DNA from 4 places in the Streptomyces sp. NPDC050856 genome. Region 2 is predicted to be linked to each of the others. Evidence: riboswitches for the same ligand, from Rfam matches in the RefSeq annotation. Region 2 holds a riboswitch; each other region holds the start of a gene.
The links. A riboswitch is a leader RNA that binds a small molecule or an ion and turns the genes downstream of it on or off. The one in region 2 is predicted to bind cyclic di-AMP.

Region 1 (4,897 bases), on a different contig from region 2:
GGCCGCACGCGACGGTCGCCGGCACGCCGAACACGCCGGGCACGGTGGCGGGGCGACCGGCGGACACGCCGAGCACGCCGACGCCACCTGCGCGGCCGGCGGCACGAGCGGCGCGCCCGCCCTGCCCGGACTCGCCGCGACCGGAGTGGTCGCCCGCCAGGCGGCGGACGCGCCCGCGTCCGTGCCGGTCGACGGAACCGGCGGGCGCGCCCCGCCCTCACTGAGCGCACTGCAACTCCTGCGGATATAGAGCGGGCCCGGCGCCCCGGCCACCCGGCCGGTGACGCCGTCGGACGCCATGCCCCCACGCAGTACACCGGACAGGAGTCGCACCACCATGACCGCACACCGTTCACTCGCCCGCCGTACCGCCGCGGTGGCCGCCACCGCCGCCGCCGCCCTCGTCCTCGTCGCCTGCGGCGGCGGGGACGGCGACCGGGCCGGCCACGGCGAACACGACAGGGCCGCCCGCACGCCCTCGCCCACCGCCACGGCCTCCGCCCGGCAGGGCGGGCACAACGCGGCCGACGTCTCCTTCGCGAAGGGGATGATCCCGCACCACCGGCAGGCGATCGAGATGGCCGGGCTGGCGCCGGACCGGGCTCAGTCCCCCGAGGTCAAGAAGCTCGCCGCGGAGATCGAGAAGGCTCAGGGGCCGGAGATCAAGACCCTGTCGGGCTGGCTCACCGGGTGGGGCGAGGACGTCCCCGAGGAGGGCGCCGGCACCGCGCACACCGGGCACAGCCCCATGCCCGGGATGTCGGGGATGATGACGCCACAGCAGATGGCCGAGCTGAGGAAGTCCTCCGGCCGGGCCTTCGACACCGCGTTCCTGGAGATGATGGTCGAGCACCATGAGGGCGCGGTGGCGATGGCCAGGACGGTACAGGCCCAGGGGGCGTACCGGCCCGCCAAGGACATGGCCGGGGAGATCGTCCGCACGCAGAGCGCCGAGATCGCCCGTATGAGGAAGCTGCTCGGCGGGAACTGACACCACCGGCCGCGACCGCGGCCCCGGCGGGGCGAGGGGAGCGGCGGCCCGCCGGCCGCCGCTCCCTCCGCCCGCCGGTACGGCGAGGACCGGTCAGTAGGGACCGTTCACATTGTCGATGGAGCCGTACCGGTCCGCGGCGTAGTTGCACGCGGCGGTGATGTTGGCGACCGGGTCGAAGCTGTCGGTCGACGTACCGGGCACGTGGTAGGCGCGGAAGGTCGGATCGATGACCTGGAGCAGGCCCTTGGAGGGCGTACCGGCGGCGGCGTTGGAGTCCCAGTTGTTGATGGCCAGCGGGTTGCCCGAGGACTCACGCATGATGTTGCGGTGGATGCCCTCGTAGCTGCCGGGGATCCCCTCGCGGGCCATGATGGCCAGTGACTCGCGGATCCAGCCGTCGAGGTTGTCGGCGTACGTCGCGGGCCGGGCCGCGACGGGCGTGCTCCGCTGGGCGGAACGGTCGGCCCGTTCGGGCGCCGCGGTCTTCGTGGCCGTGGCCGTGACCGTCGCGGGCTTCGCGTTCGTCTTCGCGGCGATCGTCAGCTTGAGGCCGGGACGGATCAGCGACGGGTCCGCGCCGACGGCAGCGCGGTTGTCCTGGTACAGCTTCTTCCAGCCACCGCTCACCCCGTGCTCTTCGGCGATCGTGGACAGGGAGTCGCCGGCGACCACGGAGTAGGTCGTGGCCGCCGCCTTCGGCGCGGTGACCGGGGAGGCGGTCGCCGCGCTGGCCGTGGCCGCGCCGATCATCGGCAGGGCGAGCGCGGCGCCACCCGTTCCGGCGGCGACGAGACCACGGGTGAGCGCATTGGACTTGGACCGACGGTGCTTTCCTCGTGCGGACATGCCGAATTCCTCTCCGTCGCCTGCGAGGTGAGCTGTCGGGTTCGGGCTGGAGATGCCCGGTCGCATGCGTGCGACTTCACCCCGAGTCGTTCCGGAATTCCGGAACGGCGGCTTACCTGGGTCCCCCGCTCCTGCCGTACGTGAATGAGTGGGTGGTGGGGTTTCCGGGCGGCGGCAGGATTCGGCGGTCCACCCGGACTGACGGTGACCGTAGGCGAGAACGTCCGGACCGGACAAGCCCCGAATTCGACCGCGCGATTCGCCGGGCGGACCGGAGCGGGACGAATTGCGTGATCCAAATCGAGCCGGAAAAGCCGATTTCCGTTGCACCGCAACGAAAACGGGGCCCTGCCCGCTCCGGCGCCCGGAGAACCGTCGAGTGACCCATCTCACGGACAACGTCGGGAACCGCCCGCCGGACAGCGGGAGCTGAAATATCGGCAAGTGGGTCAACGGGTTCTTATTCCGGCTTCTCGGGTCATAACGGTAAATCGCCCATATGTGTATTTGCCCTCATGGTGGCGCGGTCCCGCTCCGCTCGAACCGGGTACGCCGCCCGTCCCGGAAGCCCCTTGACCCGATGGGCCCAACAGCACGTGCCGGGGGCGGTTCGCGCCCCTACGGTCGTACTCAGCCTGCCGGCCGTCATGGCGGCGGGTCCGTCGAACCGAGGAGAACTGATGCTCCGTCATTCCCAGCGGCCCACCCGAGGGCCCGTCAGGCTGCTGCTCACCGCGACCCTTTGCGCCCAGGCGGCAGCCGCCCTGCTGGTCGCCGCACCGGACGGTGCCCGGGCCGCCGTTCCGCAGCTCGCCGTACGGGTCGACTGGGACGCCATCGCCGAGTGCGAGTCCAGCGGCGACTGGCACGCCAACACCGGCAACGGTCACTACGGCGGTCTGCAGTTCACCCAGTCCAGCTGGATCGCCGCGGGGGGCCGCAAGTACGCGCCGCGCGCCGACCTGGCGACGAAGGGCGAGCAGATCGCGACGGCCCGGAAGCTCGCCCGAATGCAGGGCATGGGCGCCTGGGCGTGCGCCCGGCGCTGAGCGGCCGGGCGCCGGCCGTCGTGCCCCCTCCCAGCGGAGGGCTCAGCCGTCCCGCCGACGGCCCTCTGCCGCCCCCTGTGCCCCGTGTGTCCCGCCCGCCCCGTCCGCGTCGGCTGCTCCGTCCGTGCTGTCCCGCTCCTGGCGCGCGGCGCTCAGCACGGCGAGCACCTCGTCGTCGCGGACCTGGGTGAAGTCCTCGTACCACTGGCCCACCGCTTCGAAGTGCCGGGGCCGGTGCAGGCACAGGAGATCGTCCGCCTCGGCGTCCAGCGCCGTGGCCGCCTGGTCCGAGCACACCGGTGCCGCCAGCAGTACCAGGGACGGCTCCATGGCGCGTACGGCGCGCAGCGCGGCGCGTGCCGTGACCCCGGTGGCCAGGCCGTCGTCGACGAGGACCACCGACCGGCCGCGCAGCTCCGGCGCGGGGCGCCCGCCCCGGTACAGCGCCTCCCGCCGGCGCAGCTCGGCACGCTCGCGCGCCACCTGGGCGGCCAGCCGGTCGGGTGCCAGGCCGAGCAGGGTGAGTGCCCGCTCGTCGTAGAGCGGCGGATCCTCGCCGGCCAGGGCGCCGATGCCCAGCTCGCGGTTGAACGGCGCGCCGATCTTGCGTACGACCAGGACGTCCAGCGGCGCGTGCAGGGTCCTGGCGATCTCGTCGGCCACGGGTACGCCGCCGCGCGGCAGGGCGAGGACGACCGGACTCTCCAGCTGCCCGCTCCGCTGCCGGTCGGCCAGCCGGGCGGCCAGTCGGCGCCCGGCCTCTCTGCGGTCACGGAAGAGCATGGTGGCTGCCGCCTCACTTCCCGGGTCGAACCAGGCGAAATATCCATTTGGTCGGGCATTCTACGCATTCCCTTCTCGCCCCGCCGGCCGTCCATGAACCGGCCGCCCGCAGCGCGTCCGCACCCGCTGCCCGCCCCCGAACGACCTTCCCCCCCGGCGCCGTGCCCGGCCCGCTCGCGGCCCCCTGCCCGGCCGTCGATGAACGCTGCCCCCGCCTCCCGCGTATCAACCGGCATGCCGCACCCGGCCGTTGTCACACAGGAGGTACCGAGTTGAGTCACAGGCGCATACCCAAGCGCAAGGCGGTGCTCGCCGGAGCGGGCGCGGTGGCCGTCGCCGCCGCGGCCGTTCTGCTGCCGCAGGCCAACGCCTCGCAGTCCGGCGAGAACGACGCCCCGGCGCGGGCCGAGAAGCTCGATCCGGCCGCGGCCGGACGGCTGGTCTCCCGGATGGCCGACCAGCTCGGTGAGGACTACGCCGGCGCCTACTACGACCGCGACAAGCGGCAGCTCGTCGTCAACGTCACCGGCGACGACAGCGACGCGGCCGCGCGGGTCAGGGAGGCCGGGGCCGTGCCCCGTGGTGTCAAGAACAGCATGAGCAGGCTGACGTCCGCCACCGCCACACTGAGGACCCGGGCCACCATCCCGGGTACCGCGTGGGCGGTCGACCCCAGGACGAACCAGATCCTCGTCACCGCGGACCGCACCGTCACCGGCGGCAAGTGGAACAAGCTGGAATCGGCCGTGCGGGCACTGGGCGAGGGCACCGCCCGCATCCAGAAGTCCGCCGGGGAGTTCAAGCCCTTCGCCGAGGGCGGCGACGCCATCTTCGCCGGCGGCTCCCGCTGCTCCCTCGGCTTCAACGTCACCACCCGGGACGGCCGGCCCGGCTTCCTCACCGCGGGCCACTGCGGGGTCGCCGCCGACAAGTGGTCCGACTCGGCGGGCGGCGCACCGATCGGCACCGTCGAGGCGGCCACCTTCCCCGGGGACGGCGATCTGGCGCTCGTCACGTACGACGACCCCGCCACCCAGGCGCCGAGCACCGTCGACATCGGCGACGGCCGGCAGGTCCGTATCAACCGGGCGGCCGAGGCGGCGGTCGGTCAGGAGGTGTTCCGCATGGGCAGCACGACCGGGCTCAACAGCGGCTCCGTCACCGGCCTGAACGCCACCGTGAACTACCCGGAGGGCACCGTCGGCGGACTCATCCAGACCGATGT
Region 2 (4,897 bases):
TGACGGTGTAGCCGGTCTCCCCCGGGAGCACGTAGTGCAGGTGCTCCCGGGCCAGCCGCCTGACGTACGCGTCGTCCTGGAGCCTGGCCTTCTCGTCGCGCAACCGCTCCACCCGCTGGGCCGCCTCGGCGGCCAGCCGTTCCTGCTCGGCGATCTCGGCGCGCTGGGAGACGTACTGGCGCATGGGGTAGGCGAGCGCCACCACCAGCGAGCAGACCACCAGCGCGAGGAAGGCCGCGCGGCCGGTGAGCCGGGAGCGGCGGGCCTGGCGGCGGGTCTGGGAACGGTAGACGCGGGCGGCGGTCTGCTCACCGAGCAGCCGCAGCCTGGTCGCGGTGGAGAACCGGTCCCGGGCCATCGCTTGCCCCTCCCCTGTCACGTACGTACGACGTCCCCGGACACGGTACGGGACCGTGGCCGGGGACGTACGTCACCGAGGGGGTGTCAGTCCGCTCCGGTCAGCCTTCGAACCGGAAGCGCGGGAAGGCGCTGCGGCCGGCGTACACCGCGGCGTCGTCGAGGATCTCCTCGATGCGCAGCAGCTGGTTGTACTTGGCGACGCGCTCGGAGCGGGCCGGGGCGCCGGTCTTGATCTGGCCGCAGTTGGTGGCGACGGCCAGGTCGGCGATGGTGACGTCCTCGGTCTCGCCGGAGCGGTGGGACATCATGCACTTGAAGCCGTTGCGCTGGGCCATCTCGACGGCGTCCAGCGTCTCGGTCAGCGAACCGATCTGGTTGACCTTCACCAGCAGGGCGTTGGCGGCGCCCTCCTCGATGCCCCGGGCCAGGCGCTCGGGGTTGGTGACGAACAGGTCGTCACCGACGAGCTGGACCTTGGCACCGAGCTTCTCGGTGATGATCTTCCAGCCCTCCCAGTCGTCCTCGAACAGCGGGTCCTCGATGGAGACCAGCGGGTAGGAGGCGACGAGCTCCTCGTAGTACTCGGTCATCTCGGCGGCCGAGCGGGACTTGCCCTCGAACTCGTACGAGCCGTCCTTGTAGAACTCGGACGCGGCGACGTCGAGCGCCAGCGCGATGTCCTTGCCCGGAACGTAGCCGGCCTGCTTGACGGCCTCCAGGATGAGGTCGAGCGCGGCGCGGTTGGACTCCAGGTTCGGGGCGAAGCCGCCCTCGTCGCCCAGACCCGTGGACAGGCCCTTGTCCTTGAGGACCTTCTTCAGGGTGTGGTAGACCTCGGCGCCCCAGCGCAGGGCCTCGGAGAAGGACTCCGCGCCGATGGGGGCGATCATGAATTCCTGGATGTCCACGTTGGAGTCGGCGTGCGACCCACCGTTGAGGATGTTCATCATCGGCACCGGGAGCAGGTGCGCGTTGGGGCCGCCCAGGTAGCGGAAGAGCGGCAGGTCGGACGCCTCGGAGGCGGCGTGCGCGACGGCGAGGGAGACGCCGAGGATGGCGTTGGCGCCGAGCGACGACTTGTCCGGGGTGGCGTCCAGGTCGAACATCGCCTGGTCGATCAGCCGCTGCTCGGTGGCGTCGTAGCCGACGAGCTCCGGGCCGATCTGCTCGATGACGGCGAGGACGGCCTTCTCGACACCCTTGCCGAGGTAGCGGTTCTGGTCACCGTCGCGGAGCTCGAGGGCCTCGAACGCACCGGTGGACGCACCGGACGGGACGGCAGCACGGCCGGTGCTGCCGTCGTCGAGGCCGACCTCGACCTCGACCGTGGGATTGCCTCGGGAGTCCAGGATTTCCCGGGCTACGACGACGTCGATGGACGGCACGAGCATCTCCTTCTGGGATGTGACGCTGGGAGTGCAGGTCTCTTTGGCCTTGCGGCAAGAGCCTAACCGGCGCGGGGAGCGTGACCAGCCGACGCCCGCCCCCTGGGACGAAAAAGGACCCAGGAGCGAGCGATACGGGGCAAACAGCCGCAATGCCTGGCGGTAACCGTCGGGCCCGACAGCGGCGGCCCGGTGCGCTCCCGGGAGGCGGCCGCGGTGAGCGGGCGAGCCACAAGGCGGGCCGTGGGGCGGGCCACGGGCGGCCACGGGCAGGTCCCGGGTGCCGGCCGGCAGGCGCGCGGAGCGGGCCCGGCACGGGAAGGCCCCGGCCCGGCGCGTACGGGGGAAGAGCGCGCCGGGCCGGGGCCGGCCTGGTACCGGCGGGTCAGCTCAGGTGGAGCTGCTGGCCGGGGAAGATCAGGTCGGCGTTGTCGACGATGTCCTTGTTCAGCTCGAAGAGCTTCTTCCAGCCGCCCTCGACGTTCTTCGCCGTGGCGATCGTGCTGAGGGTGTCGCCGGCCTTGACCTTGTACTCGCCGTCGCCCTTCTTGACCGTCTGACCGGTCGGGGTGGTGACGGTCTGCTTCGACGCGGCCTTCGGCGCCTCGGTCTTCGGCGCCGTGCGCTGCTCGCTGCGCGTGGTGGGCTGCTCGGCCTTGCGCTCCTGCTGCGGGGCGCTCTGCTCCGCCGGGGCGCTCTGCTGGGTGGTGCCGGAGTCGGCGCTGCCGGAGTCGTACGAGGCGCCGGACAGGTTCACGCCGCAGTGCGGCCAGGCGCCCTTGCCCTGGCTCGCCAGGACCTTCTCGGCGACCTGGATCTGCTGCGACTTGGAGGCCTGGTCGGCGGTGGAGGCGTACGCGCTGCCGCCGTACGCGGCCCAGGTGGAGGCCGAGAACTGCAGACCGCCGTAGTAGCCGTTGCCGGTGTTGATGGACCAGTTGCCACCGGACTCGCACTGGGCGACCTGGTCCCACTCGGCGGCGGTCGCGGCCGAGGCGGACGTGGCGCCCATCAGCGGGGCGGCGACGGCGGCACCGGTGATACCGGCGAACGCGGCGAATCGGACAGCCTTGGACGGGCGACGGTGCTTGCCCTTGCTGGAAAGCAGCATGGAACTTCTCCTCACCGACGCCTACGAGGTGAGCTGTCGGGTTCGGGCGAGTGAGTTGGCCCGGCCGCGCGACTGGCGCGCGGCTTCACCCCAAGCCGGCTGACCATCTCTCAATGGCCGGACCGGCGCTTACCTTGGGTCCCCCGCTCCTGCCTACGGCGCATGACGCGACGACTGTTCCCGTCGACCGGCGGCAGGATTCGGCGTTCCGGTCGAGGGTGCCCGCGGTGGCGAGCGGTTACGACCGTAAACACAGACCTTGCCGAAGTTCAAAGAAGGACATCGGGGTCAATTCACCCGGACGCGCCCCCCACTGACGCACATTTGCGCAGGTGAGGGGCGGGCCGGTGCGAGCAGATGGCCGCACAGGATCAGTTGGGGCAAAGAGACTCATGTCTCACTTACATAGAAGCGGACATACACCTTCGAACTACCCCTGCTCGCCATCCAGATCGAGACTCTGGCCGGGCAGGATGAGGTCCGGATCGGCACCCAGGGCCTCGCGGTTGGCGTCGTAGAGCGCCGCCCAGCCACCCTCCAGCTGATGCGCGTGAGCGATGGCCCAGAGGGTGTCGCCGGCGCGCACGGTGTACTCGCCGGACGGGACGCCCTCGAGGTCACGTGCCGTTCCGTCACCTCGCGAGGCATGAGCCCCAGTTTCGCGCTCGGTGACCGAATTGCCGGTATCGCCCCCTATGGTGACCTCCCCGGCCGGGCCGGTGGCCCCGGTCTCGTCCTTGGCGGGCTCACCCCGGTGCTTGCCGCCGCCGGCACCGGACTCGCTGCCCGTGCCGCTGCCGGCGCCGGGCTGGGGGCCGGCTTCCGCGCCGGCCCCGGGAGCGGCCTCCCTGCCGGGCTCCGGCTGCCTGACCGGGTCGGTCGTCCCGGCGGGCGCCGAGGGGGCCGTCGTGTCGGACGGCGCGGAGGGCGAGGCCGGGGCGGTGGGCGCGGTCGTGCCGCTGGGCGACGCGGGCGCGGTGGGCGTCGCCGAACCGAGGGGGTCGGCGGGCGCCGCGGTGCCGGACGGGTCGGCGGAGGGGGTCCCGGACGGCTCGGCCTTCCCGGGGGCCGCCGGCTTGCCGGCGGACGCGCCGCCGGCCAGGCCCGCGATGGGGGCGCACGTCTCCCACGCCGATGAGCCCTTGGCGGCGTAGACCTTCTCGGCCACGGCTATCTGCTGCGCCCGGCTGGCGAGGTCGGCCCGCGGCGCGTACGCCGTGCCTCCGTACGCCTCCCAGGTCTCCTGCGAGAACTGCAGCCCGCCGTAGAAACCGTTGCCGAGGTCCGCGCTCCACATGCCGCCGGACTCGCACTCGGCCACCCGGTCCCACGTGGCGGAGTCGGCGGCGGACGCCGATCCCGCGCCGAGCAGCGGCAGGGCGATGGCGGAACCGGTCACCCCGGCCGCGACAACGATCGCGGGTGCTTGACGAGGTCGCCGGTGTCGGCCGTTTCCGGAACGCATGCGGTTGCCTTTCGCGTGACTGCTGAGACGACGGTGAACGTAGCGGCATTCGAACGCCAGTCACAAGTCGATGCAGAGCAGATTACGCGAACATCACAGAATTGACGGTCCGTCATTTTTTGACGGGTGTGAACTCCACCGGAAGCGTGCGCAATCCGCGCATGATGAGCCCGCCGCGCCACCGCAAATCGGCTGGATCGACCGCGAGCCGCAGGTCGGGCAACCGGGTCAGCAATGTCGCGAGCGCGGTCTGCCCCTCCAGCCGGGCGAGCGGCGCGCCCAGGCAGTAGTGGATGCCGTGCCCGTACCCCAGGTGCTGGTTGTCGCGCCGCGCCAGGTCCAGCGTGTCCGGGTCGGGGAACCGCTCCGGGTCGCGGTCCGCCGCCGCCAGGACGACCAGGACCGGGTCGCCGGCCGCGACGCGCTCGCCGCCGATGGTGAGCGGTTCGGTGGCGAACCGCCAGGTCGCGAGCTCGACCGGCCCGTCGTGGCGCAGCAGTTCCTCCACCCCGCTCTCCAGCAGCCCCCGCTCCCCGGCGGCCAGGGACGCCTGGAGCCTGGCCCGCTCACCGGGGT
Region 3 (4,897 bases), on a different contig from region 2:
AGTACCCGGTGGAGGGCGGGCCGCGTTTCGCGCGGCCCGCCCCGGCCGTCCGTCGACACCTCCCGGGAGCGGCAGTCGGCGCTCGCCCGCCGGGCCGCCGCCCTGGGCGTCGAGCTGTTCGTGGACGACGACGGCTGGTTCCGGGGGCGCGCCGGCGACCGGTCCGGGCGGGGGGACTGGGAGCCGGACCCGGACCGCTTCCCCGGCGGCCTGCGGCCCCTGGCGGACGAAGTGCACGGGCTCGGCACGGGGTGCGGCATCCGGGTCGAGCCGGAGATGGCCAAGCCCGACAGCGACCTCCACCGCGCCCGCCCCGACTGGGCGCAGCACCGGCCGGGTCGCCGCGGGACCGAGTTCCGCAACCAGCTGGTGCTCAACCTCGCCCGGCCGGACGGGCGGGAGCACCTGTGGGAACGGCTGCACGGGCTGCTGTCGTCCACCCCCGTCGACTTCGTGAAGTCGGACTCCAACCGGTGCTTCACGGACGCCGGCTGGCCGGGGGAGCCCTACCCGGAACGGCTCCGGGTCGAGCATGTCCGCGCGCTGTACGACCTGCTGGACCGGCTGCGCGCGGCACGTCCCGGTGTCGCCTTCGCGTCCTGCTCGGGCGGCGGCGGCCGGGTGGACCTGGGGGTCCTCTCCCGGACCGACCAGGTGTGGACCTCCGACAACACCGACCCGCTGGACCGGCTCGCCGTCCAGTACGGCTTCGGCCAGCTCCACCCGGCCCGGGTCATGGCCGCCTGGGTCACCGACAGCCCCGACGTCCACCTCAACGGGCGGACCGGCTCTTCGCGCCTCCGGTTCGTCAGCGCCATGGCCGGGGTGCTGGGCCTGGGTGGTGACCTGACGCGGTGGAGCGTGCGGGAGCTGGACGAGGCGCGGCGGTGGGTGGAGCTCCACAAGAGCATCAGGCCCGTGGTGCGGCTCGGTGAGCTCCACCGGCTGCGGGCACCGGGGGGCGACGGGCTGAGCACCGTGCAGTGCGCCCTCGGTGACGACGTCGTCGTACTGGCCTGGCTCCCGGCGCAGCGCCACGGGGAGCCGCCACCCCCGGTGCGGCGCGCGGGCTCGACCCGCGGGCGGGCTGCGTGTGCCGGGACACCGGCGAACCGCACCGGGGTTCTGTCCTGATTCACCATGTTTTGCCCACCGGGTTGACCGGTGACCTGGATGCGACCGTCATCCGGCTGCGCCGGGGGTGTTGAGCGGACTCGGTGGAGATAGTGGCTTCTGTCCGTATTGAGGCTTAGGTGTAACGTGCCCCAAAAATAGGGTAGATGGGGCGAGGGGCGTGAGCAGCGTCATAACGGTGACGGTCCGTGGCGAAAGCCCGGACCCAAATTCCGTGCGCAGAACGGAAATGCATGATCCGTAATCCACGCAGGGTGACCGGAATTACGCAGCGCCCCGCCGGCGGGGAATGCGCCGGGGAAAGGGGCGGCTTGTTCCGGCCGACCCGGCTGCCTTACGGTCACGGCAATCCGGCCGGACCGCCGAATCCTGCCACCGGTCGGAATTCGCACCCACCCACGCGCGGCAGGAGCGGGGGACCCAGGTAGTTCGCCGATCCCGGAATTCCGGGACCGGCTCGGGGTGAAGTCGCGTCGACCACGCGGCCGGGCAGCTCCAGCCCGAACCCGACAGCTCACCTCGCAGGCGCCGGAGAGGAATGCACCATGCCCGCGAAGGGTAAGCACCGCCGTCCCAAGTCCAGCCCCCTCACGCGCGGTTTCGTCGCCGCCGGTACGGGCGGCGCCGCCATCGCGCTCCCGCTGCTCGGCGCCACCGGCGCCCACGCCGCCTCGACGAGCGCCCCGGCCGCCGCACCGCAGCAGGCCGCAACCGCCGCCGCCGAGACCGCCCCCGCGTCCGCGCAGAAGGCCGTGCGGAAGGCCGCCCCCCGGACGTACACCGTGGCCGCCGGGGACTACCTCGCCAAGATCGCGCACAACAAGAACGTCAAGGGCGGCTGGCAGCAGCTGTACCGCGACAACCGCCAGGTGATCGGCGAGGACCCCGCCCTGATCCTGCCCGGCATGAAGCTCACGCTGGGCGCCAAGCCCTCCGCGAAGGCCGCCCCCGCCAAGCCCGAGGCGGCCCCGGCCGAGCCGAAGGCGGCGGAGACCCGGACCGAGTCCCGCGCCTCCCGCTCCGCCACCAAGGCACAGGCGCCCGCCCAGCCGCAGACCAGCGGCTCCGGCTTCACCGCCCCGGTCTCCGCCGGTGTCACCACCCCCTACCGCGCCTCCGGCTCCATGTGGTCCTCCGGTTACCACACCGGTGTCGACTTCGCGGCCCCCTCCGGCAGCACCGTGAAGGCGGTCGGCCCCGGCACCGTCGTCTCCGCCGGCTGGAGCGGCGCCTACGGCAACGAGGTCGTCATCCAGCACAGCGACGGCAACTACTCGCAGTACGCCCACCTCTCCTCGCTGTCCGTCTCGGCCGGCCAGACCGTGACCGGCGGCCAGCAGATCGGACTGTCCGGCTCCACCGGCAACTCCAGCGGCCCGCACCTGCACTTCGAGATCCGCACCGGACCCGGCTACGGCTCCGACATCGACCCGGTGGCCTACCTGCGCCAGCACGGCGTCTCCGTCTGACGCCCCCTCGGGCCCCGCCCGACCCCCCGCCGCCCGGCACCCCGACGACCAGGGAGCCGGGCAGCGGCGTATTCCGGCTTGGCCAACTCTTGACCGGTGGCGTATCTCACCATCCGTCAACCCCTCTTACGGTCGCGTAGGTCACATCGCGGGGTGAAGGATGTGGTGCCGTGGCAGACGATTCGACATTCAGAGACAGGAACGCGCACAGATACGTATTCGGGTCGTACGCGGCGATCGGTGACAGCTTCACCGAGGGCGTGGGGGACCCCGGACCGGACGGACGGTTCGTCGGCTGGGCGGACCGGCTCGCGGTCCTGCTCGCCGACCGGATCCCGGAGCCGGAGGACTTCCGGTACGCCAACCTGGCGGTACGCGGCCGGCTGCTCGACCAGATCGTCGAGGAACAGGTGCCCAGGGCCAAACAGCTCGCTCCCGACCTGGTGACCTTCTGCGCGGGCGGCAACGACATCATCCGGCCCGGCAGCGACCCCGACGAGGTGGCCGAGCGCTTCGAGCGGGCCGTCGCCGACCTGGCCCCGGCGGTCGGCACGGTCCTGGTGACCACCGGGTTCGACACCCGGGACGTGCCGGTCCTGCGCCGCCTGCGCGGCAAGATCGCCACCTACAACGGGCACGTGCGGGCCGTCGCCGACCGCTACGGCTGCCCCGTGCTCGACCTGTGGTCGCTCAGGTCCGTCCAGGACCGGCGGGCCTGGGACGGTGACCGGCTCCACCTCTCGCCGGAGGGCCACACCCGGGTCGCCCTGCGTGCCGGTCAGGTGCTCGGGCTGGAGGTCCCCGCCGACCCGGACCAGCCGTGGCCGCCGCTGCCGCCGCGCGGCACGCTCGAAGTGCGCCGCGACGACATCCAGTGGGCGCGCGAGTACCTGGTGCCGTGGATCGGCCGCCGGCTGCGCGGCGAGTCGTCCGGCGACCACGTCTCCGCCAAGCGCCCGGACCTCCTGCCGCTGTGAGGGGCGGGAGGCCGGGGCCGGCCGCGCCCCGCCCGGAGCCGGCGCCGCATCCGGCCGGCCCGGGGTGGGACCGGTCGCGCATCCGCGCATCCGTGCATCCGGCGAACCCGCGGCCGAGGCCCGGGCCGGGCCCGGTCGTGCCCCGCCCGGCCCCCGGCCGCCCCTGGGTCGTCAGCGGGGCCGCACCTCGCAGTGGTCCCTGAACCCCTGGCTGGTCAGTCCCAGCGCGGCGTTCATGCGGGAGCGCAGGTTCTCCACCGCGACCATCGCGGTCAGCTCGACGAACGCCGCCTCGCCCAGCTCCCGGCGCAGCCGCTCGGCCAGTTCGTCACCGACCGTGGGCGGGCTCGCGGTCATCGCCTCCGCGTACTCCAGCACATCGCGCTCCAGCGGTGTGTACGCACCGCTGTCGCGCCACACCGGCACATCCCGCAACTTGCGCTGGTCCATGCCGTGCCGGGTGCTCTCCCAGTACCCGAAGTCGAGGCACCAGCCGCAGCCGATCGACGCGGCCGACGCCAGCACGGCCAGCGCCTTCAGGTCCCGGTCCAGCCGGTTCCACTTGGCGACGGCCCTCTCGAACCGGAGGTCGGCGCGCAGGACGCGGGCGTTGTGCCCCAGGGCCAGGGCGGGGTCGAGCACTTTTCCGTACGCGCGCTTCGAGTACCACTCGATCACACGGAAGAAGAGCGTGCGGGGAGGGGACAGCGGGATCCGGGCCATGACGGCCTCCTCGGGTGTCGTGGATGACCTTGCACCCGTACGACGGACCGGGGGCCGCCGGATGTGACATCGGTCCGGTGCCCCGCCTCCCCGGGGGCCGCCCGGCCGGGCTGTCCTGCCCCGCGCACATAATGGAAGGCCCCGACATCCCTGGAGGTGCTGTGACCGGCGCTGACTCCACACGCCCGCGGCGTGCCCGGCTGCGTTCCCCGCGCCCCGCCGCCTTCGGCGCGGACCCGGCGGGAGAGCGGATGGAGCGCATCCGGCGCTCGCCGAACTTCGCCGACGGGGCGTTCCGCAATCCGCAGGAGGCGCGGCGCGGCCCCACCGGCTCGACCCTGGAGTTCGCGAAGACCTACTTCCGCAAGGAGTCGCGCCGCCACCGGGTTCCCGCCGGCACCGTTCCGCTCCATCCCACCACCGCCGCCGACCTGACCCGGCCGCCCGCCTCGGGTCTGCGGCTGACCTGGCTGGGGCACTCCAGCGTGCTGGCCGAGCTCGACGGGTCGCGGGTGCTCTTCGACCCGGTCTGGGGAGAGCGCTGCTCGCCCTTCTCCTTCGCCGGACCCAAGCGGCTGCACCCCGTACCGCTGC
Region 4 (4,897 bases), on a different contig from region 2:
CCGGCACCCGGAGGTCACCGCCGCCGCCGCCGACGCGGCCCGGCGCTGGGGCGCGGGCGCCACCGGCTCCCGGCTGGTCACCGGCACCACCGAGCTCCACGCCGAGCTGGAGCGGGAACTCGCGGAGTTCTGCGGCTTCGAGGCGGCGCTGGTGTTCTCCTCCGGGTACGCGGCCAACCTCGCCGTCCTCACCGCGCTCGGCGCCGCCGGCTCGCTGATCGTCTCCGACGCGGGCAACCACGCCTCCATCGTGGACGGCTGCCGGCTGTCGCGCGCCGAGACCGCGGTCGTGCCGCACGCCGACCCCGAGGCGGTCACCAAGACGCTGGACGCGCACCCGGGGCGCCGCGCCCTGGTGGTCACCGACTCGGTGTTCTCGGTGGACGGAGACGCCGCGCCGCTGGCCGGGCTGGCCGAGGCCTGCCGCGCGCACGGCGCGGCACTGGTCGTGGACGACGCCCACGGCCTGGGCGTCCTGGGCGACGGCGGTCGCGGCGCGGTGCACGCGGCCGGGCTCGCGGGCGCGGCGGACACGGTCGCCACGCTCACCCTGTCCAAGTCCCTGGGCAGCCAGGGCGGAGCGGTGCTCGGCCCGGCCCGGGTCGTCGACCACCTGGTCAACGCCGCCCGCACCTTCATCTTCGACACCGGCCTGGCCCCGGCGGCGGTGGGCGCGGCGCTGGCCGGCCTGCGGCTGCTGCGCCGGGAACCGGACCTGGCGGGGCGGGCCCGTACCGTCGCCGCCACCCTGCACGGGCGGCTCACGGCGGCGGGCCTGACCGCCGTACGGCCGGACGCGGCGGTGGTGTCGGTGCGCGCCCCGTCGGCGGAGCAGGCGGTGCGCTGGGCCGCCGACTGCCGCGCCGAAGGGCTCGCGGTCGGGTGCTTCCGGCCGCCGTCGGTCCCGGACGGCGTCTCGCGGCTGCGGCTGACGGCCCGCGCCGACCTGACCGGGGCTCAGATCGAGACGGCGGTCGCCACCGTCCTGCGGACCGCGCCGCCGGTCAGCTGACCGGCTCCCGGCCGCCCCGCAGGGAGGAGACGAAGGAGGTCCAGGCCGCCGCGGAGAACCGCAGCGGCGGGCCGGTGAGGTGCTTGGAGTCCCGGACGGCCAGCCGTCCGGGGCCGAGGCGGGCGGCCTCGACGCAGTTGTTCATGCCCACGCTGCGGCTGCTGCGCCGCCATCGCAGGCCGTCGTGGTGTGCGAGGTAAGCAGACATGTGGGGTGCCTCTCCCTACGCGCCGTCACCGATCCCGGCGATGAGTTCGGACGACTCCTCGGGCGTGAGGGCGCGCGCCCGCATGGTGCGGAACGCGGCGCAGTACGCCTCGAGGTCTTCCGTGCGTTCGAGATAGAGGCTACTCGTCAAGTGGTCTAGAGCAACCACATCCAGATCAGAAATGTTCGGAAAGGAGAAAATAACGAAAGATCCGGAGAGGCCGACGTAACCCCCGAGTGTGAACGGCAGCACCTGCAACCGCACGTGCGGCAACCCGGCCAGCTCCCGCAGCCGCCGGAGCTGCTCCCGCATCACCGCGCGGCCGCCCACCTCCCGCCGCAGCACCGCCTCGTCGAGCACCGCCTCCAGCCGCAGCGGCGGATCGGCGCGCAGCACCTCCTGACGGGCGATCCGCACCCGCACCAGGGAGTCGACGGTCGCCGCCGGCCACCCCTCCAGCGCCGCCCGGGTCACCGCCCGCGCGTAGTCGGGCGTCTGCAGCAGGCCGGGCACCACCGACGTCTCCAGCGTGCGCGCCGAGCAGGCCTGCGCCTCCAGGCTGATGAAGTCGCGGTACGGGGGCGACAGCACCCCGCGGTACGCGTGCCACCAGCCCGGCCCCCCGCCGTCCGCCGCGCCGGCCAGCGCCTCCAGCAGCGCCCGCAGCCGTGGCTCGCGCACCCCGTACACATCGAGCAGCCGGGTCACGTCGGCGCCGCTCACCCCGCTCGTACCGGTCTCGATCCGGCTCACCTTCGACTGGTGCCAGCCGACCAGCCGGGCGGCTTCCCGGCTGGTCAGGCCCGCACCCAGGCGCAGTCCGCGCAACTCCTCACCCAGCTTGCGCCGGCGCACCGCCGGTCCGTGCCGCGTGCTGCGCACGACCGCCTCCTCCCGCTCCCCGCGCCCGACCGGTCAGCCGGTCAACCCCTCAGTCTGCCGCCCCAATCCGTTCTCGCGTAGCAGGGTTCACCGCTTCGAGCGACAGATATATGCAGCTCTTGCCGGATCGGCCCCACGGGCGGCGACATAAGTGGCACTCTGGCGCGAAGCGCAATCCGAGGCCGGCCGCGAAAGACATCCGCTCCGTGTCGGAAACCGGCCCCGGTGGGAAAGGGACAGCGTCGCCATGGCAGACCACCAGGAAGCCTCCGTCACTCTGCCGAGCGATCCCGCCTCGGTATCCGCCGCCCGGAGGTACGTGGCGGACGTCCTGGCCGAGTGGGGCCTGCCGGGTGAGGCCGAGACGGCCGACACGGTCCGGCTGATCGTCTCCGAGCTCGCCACCAACGCCGTCCAGCACACCTTCGGCCAGTCGCCCACCTTCACGGTGGACGTACGCCTGGAGCGGGACGAGCAACTGCGCATCGGTGTCACCGACAGTCACCCGCGCTGGCCCCGACGGCTGCCGGCCGCCGTCCAGCAGGACAACGGCAGGGGGATGGTCATCATCCGCTGGCTCGCCGCCGAATGCGGGGGCCGGCTCTCGGTCACCCCGACGGCGGAGGGCGGGAAGACCGTGTGGATCGCCCTGCCCTGGACGGCGCCCGTCCAGAGCTGAGCCGCACCCGGCGGGGTGCCACCCGCGAGGCCCTGGTCCCCGCCCGGCCGGAGATCCGGCCACCGTCCCCCTGGCGCCGGGGGCCGTTCGAGGGCCGTCCCGCGGCGGGCTCGCCGCACCGGGAGGGCGCCGGCCGCCGCTCCGGCGCCGGGGACGCCCCGGGTCGTGCCGCGCCGCCGGGGGCTGCGCGTCCCCGGCGCGCTCCAGCGGCGCGCCGGGGACGCGGCACAGGGGCTCTCACCGGCCTCGCGGGACGCGCGTCCCCTGTACCGCGGCGCTTCGGTCGCGTCAGCGGGCGATCAGCGCACGCGTCCGTACCAGACCGACTTCGACCAGATCTTGTCGAGCTTCACCACCGAGCCCGACTTCGGCGAGTGCCAGATCTTGTTGCTACCGGCGTAGATGCCCACGTGGTACACGTTGCGGCCGGAGTGGAAGAAGACGAGATCACCCTTCTGGCGGCTGGACGCCGAGATGTGACGGGTCTTGTTGTACTGCTGCTGCGCCGTGCGCGGCAGGCTCTTGCCGGCCTTCTTGTACGAGTAGAGAGTCAGGCCGGAGCAGTCGAACCGGGACGGACCCGCCGCTCCGTACTTGTACGGCGCGCCCTTCTTGGACGCGGCGACGTTCAGCGCCTTGCTCGCGTGCGCCGGTGCCGCCTGGGCCTCCGACGTGGCGCCGGGCGCCAGCATCGTGCCGCCGACGGCGGCGAGGGTGAGTGCCGAGACGGCACCGGCCCGGGACAGCAGGGACGGGACATGAATCTGCGCAGTCATCGCGCAACCCTTCGTCAGCCGCCTGTGAAGGATGACCTGTCGGGTTCGGGCAGAACGAAGATGCCCGGCCGCTCACGCGGCTTCACCCCAAGGGACGACCGAACCGGAACGGTTCCGGTCACCCCGAACTGCTTGGGTCCTCCACTCCTGCCGATGCACTTCCATCGACCAGTCATCCGGACGGCGGCAGGACTCGGCGTCCGCCCGGACCGCCCCGCCGCGGTGGCGGGGGCTTGTCGTCGTCACGGATCTTGACCCATCAACGAGCGAAATGCCGAGCCGAAACGGCGTTTTGTGAGGCTCCTCACGACTGATCCGTTCGGGTGGACAGAGGGCTTTTGGCGCCACGCGCAGGCCGGGTGGCGATCCCCGTACCAGCACTGGAACGTGATATTCCGCCAGGTGTGTACACGCGGTGCGCAACTCGTGCGGCACGGAATTCCCTCTTCTGCCTACGCCGAACGTGGCCGGTGGTTCCGCCGTCGGTGCGTCCGGTCGCGCCGGCCGACATCCGTCAGACGACGGGGTCCTGAGGCACCGTCACCCGTTCGGCGCGCCGTTCGCCGTCCAGCATCCGCAGGGCGCGTGTCAGCGTTCCCGAGTGCACCTCGCTCTCACCGCGTTGGTGCATCAGCGCCAGTGCGTCGCGCAGCGCCGTCGCGCGCCCGACCAGGGCCTGCGCGGCGCGCAGGGCGCCATAGGTGTGGGTGGCGCGCGCCGGGTTGGCCCGGCCCAGCAGGTCGACCATGCCGAGGTACGCGTCGATGAACTCGTCCTCGGCCCGGGTCAGCGCGGGCAGCGGCGGCGGCTCGGGGGGGGAGCACCGGGTCACCCCCTGCGGCTGGAGACCACTTGGTCCACCAGCCCGTACGCCAGGGCGCCGGCGGCGTCCAGGACCGTGTCGCGCTCGATGTCGGCCTCGATCCGCTCCGGGGCGTGGCCGGTGTGCTCCGCGAGCAGCCCGGCGAGCCGGCCGCGCAGTCGCAGCAGTTCCGCGGCCCGGAGCGCGAGATCCGACGGCTGCCCGCGCAGCGGCTCCTCGACGGCCGGCTGCCGGACGACCACCCGCGCGCCGGGCAGGGCCAGGCGCTTGCCGGGCGCTCCGGCGGCCAGCAGGACGGCGGCGGTGCCGGCCGCCTGGCCCAGACAGGTCGTCGCGACGTCGCAGGTGATGATCCGCATCGTGTCGTGGATCGCGACCATGGCGTCGACCGGACCGCCCGGGGAGTTGACGCAGAGCGAGATGTCCCGGTCGGGCGCGGCGTGTTCCAGGTGCAGCAGCTGGGCGACGACATCGCCGGCGGCGGCGTCGTCGACGGGGGTGCCGAGGAGGATGATCC

Region 1: it holds a riboswitch for cyclic di-AMP, as region 2 does, so the genes downstream of both, AB0H53_RS10825 (LysM peptidoglycan-binding domain-containing protein) here and AB0H53_RS12235 (transglycosylase family protein) in region 2, are expected to answer to the same signal.
Region 3: it holds a riboswitch for cyclic di-AMP, as region 2 does, so the genes downstream of both, AB0H53_RS25140 (LysM peptidoglycan-binding domain-containing M23 family metallopeptidase) here and AB0H53_RS12235 (transglycosylase family protein) in region 2, are expected to answer to the same signal.
Region 4: it holds a riboswitch for cyclic di-AMP, as region 2 does, so the genes downstream of both, AB0H53_RS05800 (C40 family peptidase) here and AB0H53_RS12235 (transglycosylase family protein) in region 2, are expected to answer to the same signal.

Annotation. Positions count from the first base shown of each region.
Region 1 covers NZ_JBFAGV010000008.1:185,368-190,264, reverse strand. The annotation lists gene AB0H53_RS10835 (DUF6153 family protein) at 1-250, shown strand, start outside; gene AB0H53_RS10830 (DUF305 domain-containing protein) at 338-991, shown strand; gene AB0H53_RS10825 (LysM peptidoglycan-binding domain-containing protein) at 1,085-1,840, opposite strand; cyclic di-AMP (ydaO/yuaA leader) riboswitch at 1,845-2,001, opposite strand; gene AB0H53_RS10820 (transglycosylase family protein) at 2,521-2,889, shown strand; gene AB0H53_RS10815 (phosphoribosyltransferase family protein) at 2,932-3,672, opposite strand; gene AB0H53_RS10810 (S1 family peptidase) at 3,945-4,897, shown strand, end outside.
Region 2 covers NZ_JBFAGV010000010.1:87,840-92,736, forward strand. The annotation lists gene AB0H53_RS12225 (septum formation initiator family protein) at 1-358, opposite strand, end outside; gene eno (phosphopyruvate hydratase) at 459-1,751, opposite strand; gene AB0H53_RS12235 (transglycosylase family protein) at 2,131-2,856, opposite strand; cyclic di-AMP (ydaO/yuaA leader) riboswitch at 2,860-3,027, opposite strand; gene AB0H53_RS12240 (transglycosylase family protein) at 3,287-4,255, opposite strand; gene AB0H53_RS12245 (cytochrome P450) at 4,434-4,897, opposite strand, start outside.
Region 3 covers NZ_JBFAGV010000035.1:13,480-18,376, reverse strand. The annotation lists partial or broken gene AB0H53_RS25145 (alpha-galactosidase) at 1-1,208, shown strand, start outside; cyclic di-AMP (ydaO/yuaA leader) riboswitch at 1,518-1,675, shown strand; gene AB0H53_RS25140 (LysM peptidoglycan-binding domain-containing M23 family metallopeptidase) at 1,680-2,603, shown strand; gene AB0H53_RS25135 (SGNH/GDSL hydrolase family protein) at 2,774-3,580, shown strand; gene AB0H53_RS25130 (carboxymuconolactone decarboxylase family protein) at 3,752-4,303, opposite strand; gene AB0H53_RS25125 (MBL fold metallo-hydrolase) at 4,465-4,897, shown strand, end outside.
Region 4 covers NZ_JBFAGV010000004.1:221,770-226,666, reverse strand. The annotation lists gene AB0H53_RS05820 (8-amino-7-oxononanoate synthase) at 1-1,012, shown strand, start outside; gene AB0H53_RS05815 (DUF397 domain-containing protein) at 1,005-1,220, opposite strand; gene AB0H53_RS05810 (helix-turn-helix transcriptional regulator) at 1,236-2,102, opposite strand; gene AB0H53_RS05805 (ATP-binding protein) at 2,350-2,781, shown strand; gene AB0H53_RS05800 (C40 family peptidase) at 3,081-3,557, opposite strand; cyclic di-AMP (ydaO/yuaA leader) riboswitch at 3,561-3,753, opposite strand; gene AB0H53_RS05795 (hypothetical protein) at 4,072-4,389, opposite strand; gene AB0H53_RS05790 (ATP-dependent Clp protease proteolytic subunit) at 4,386-4,897, opposite strand, start outside.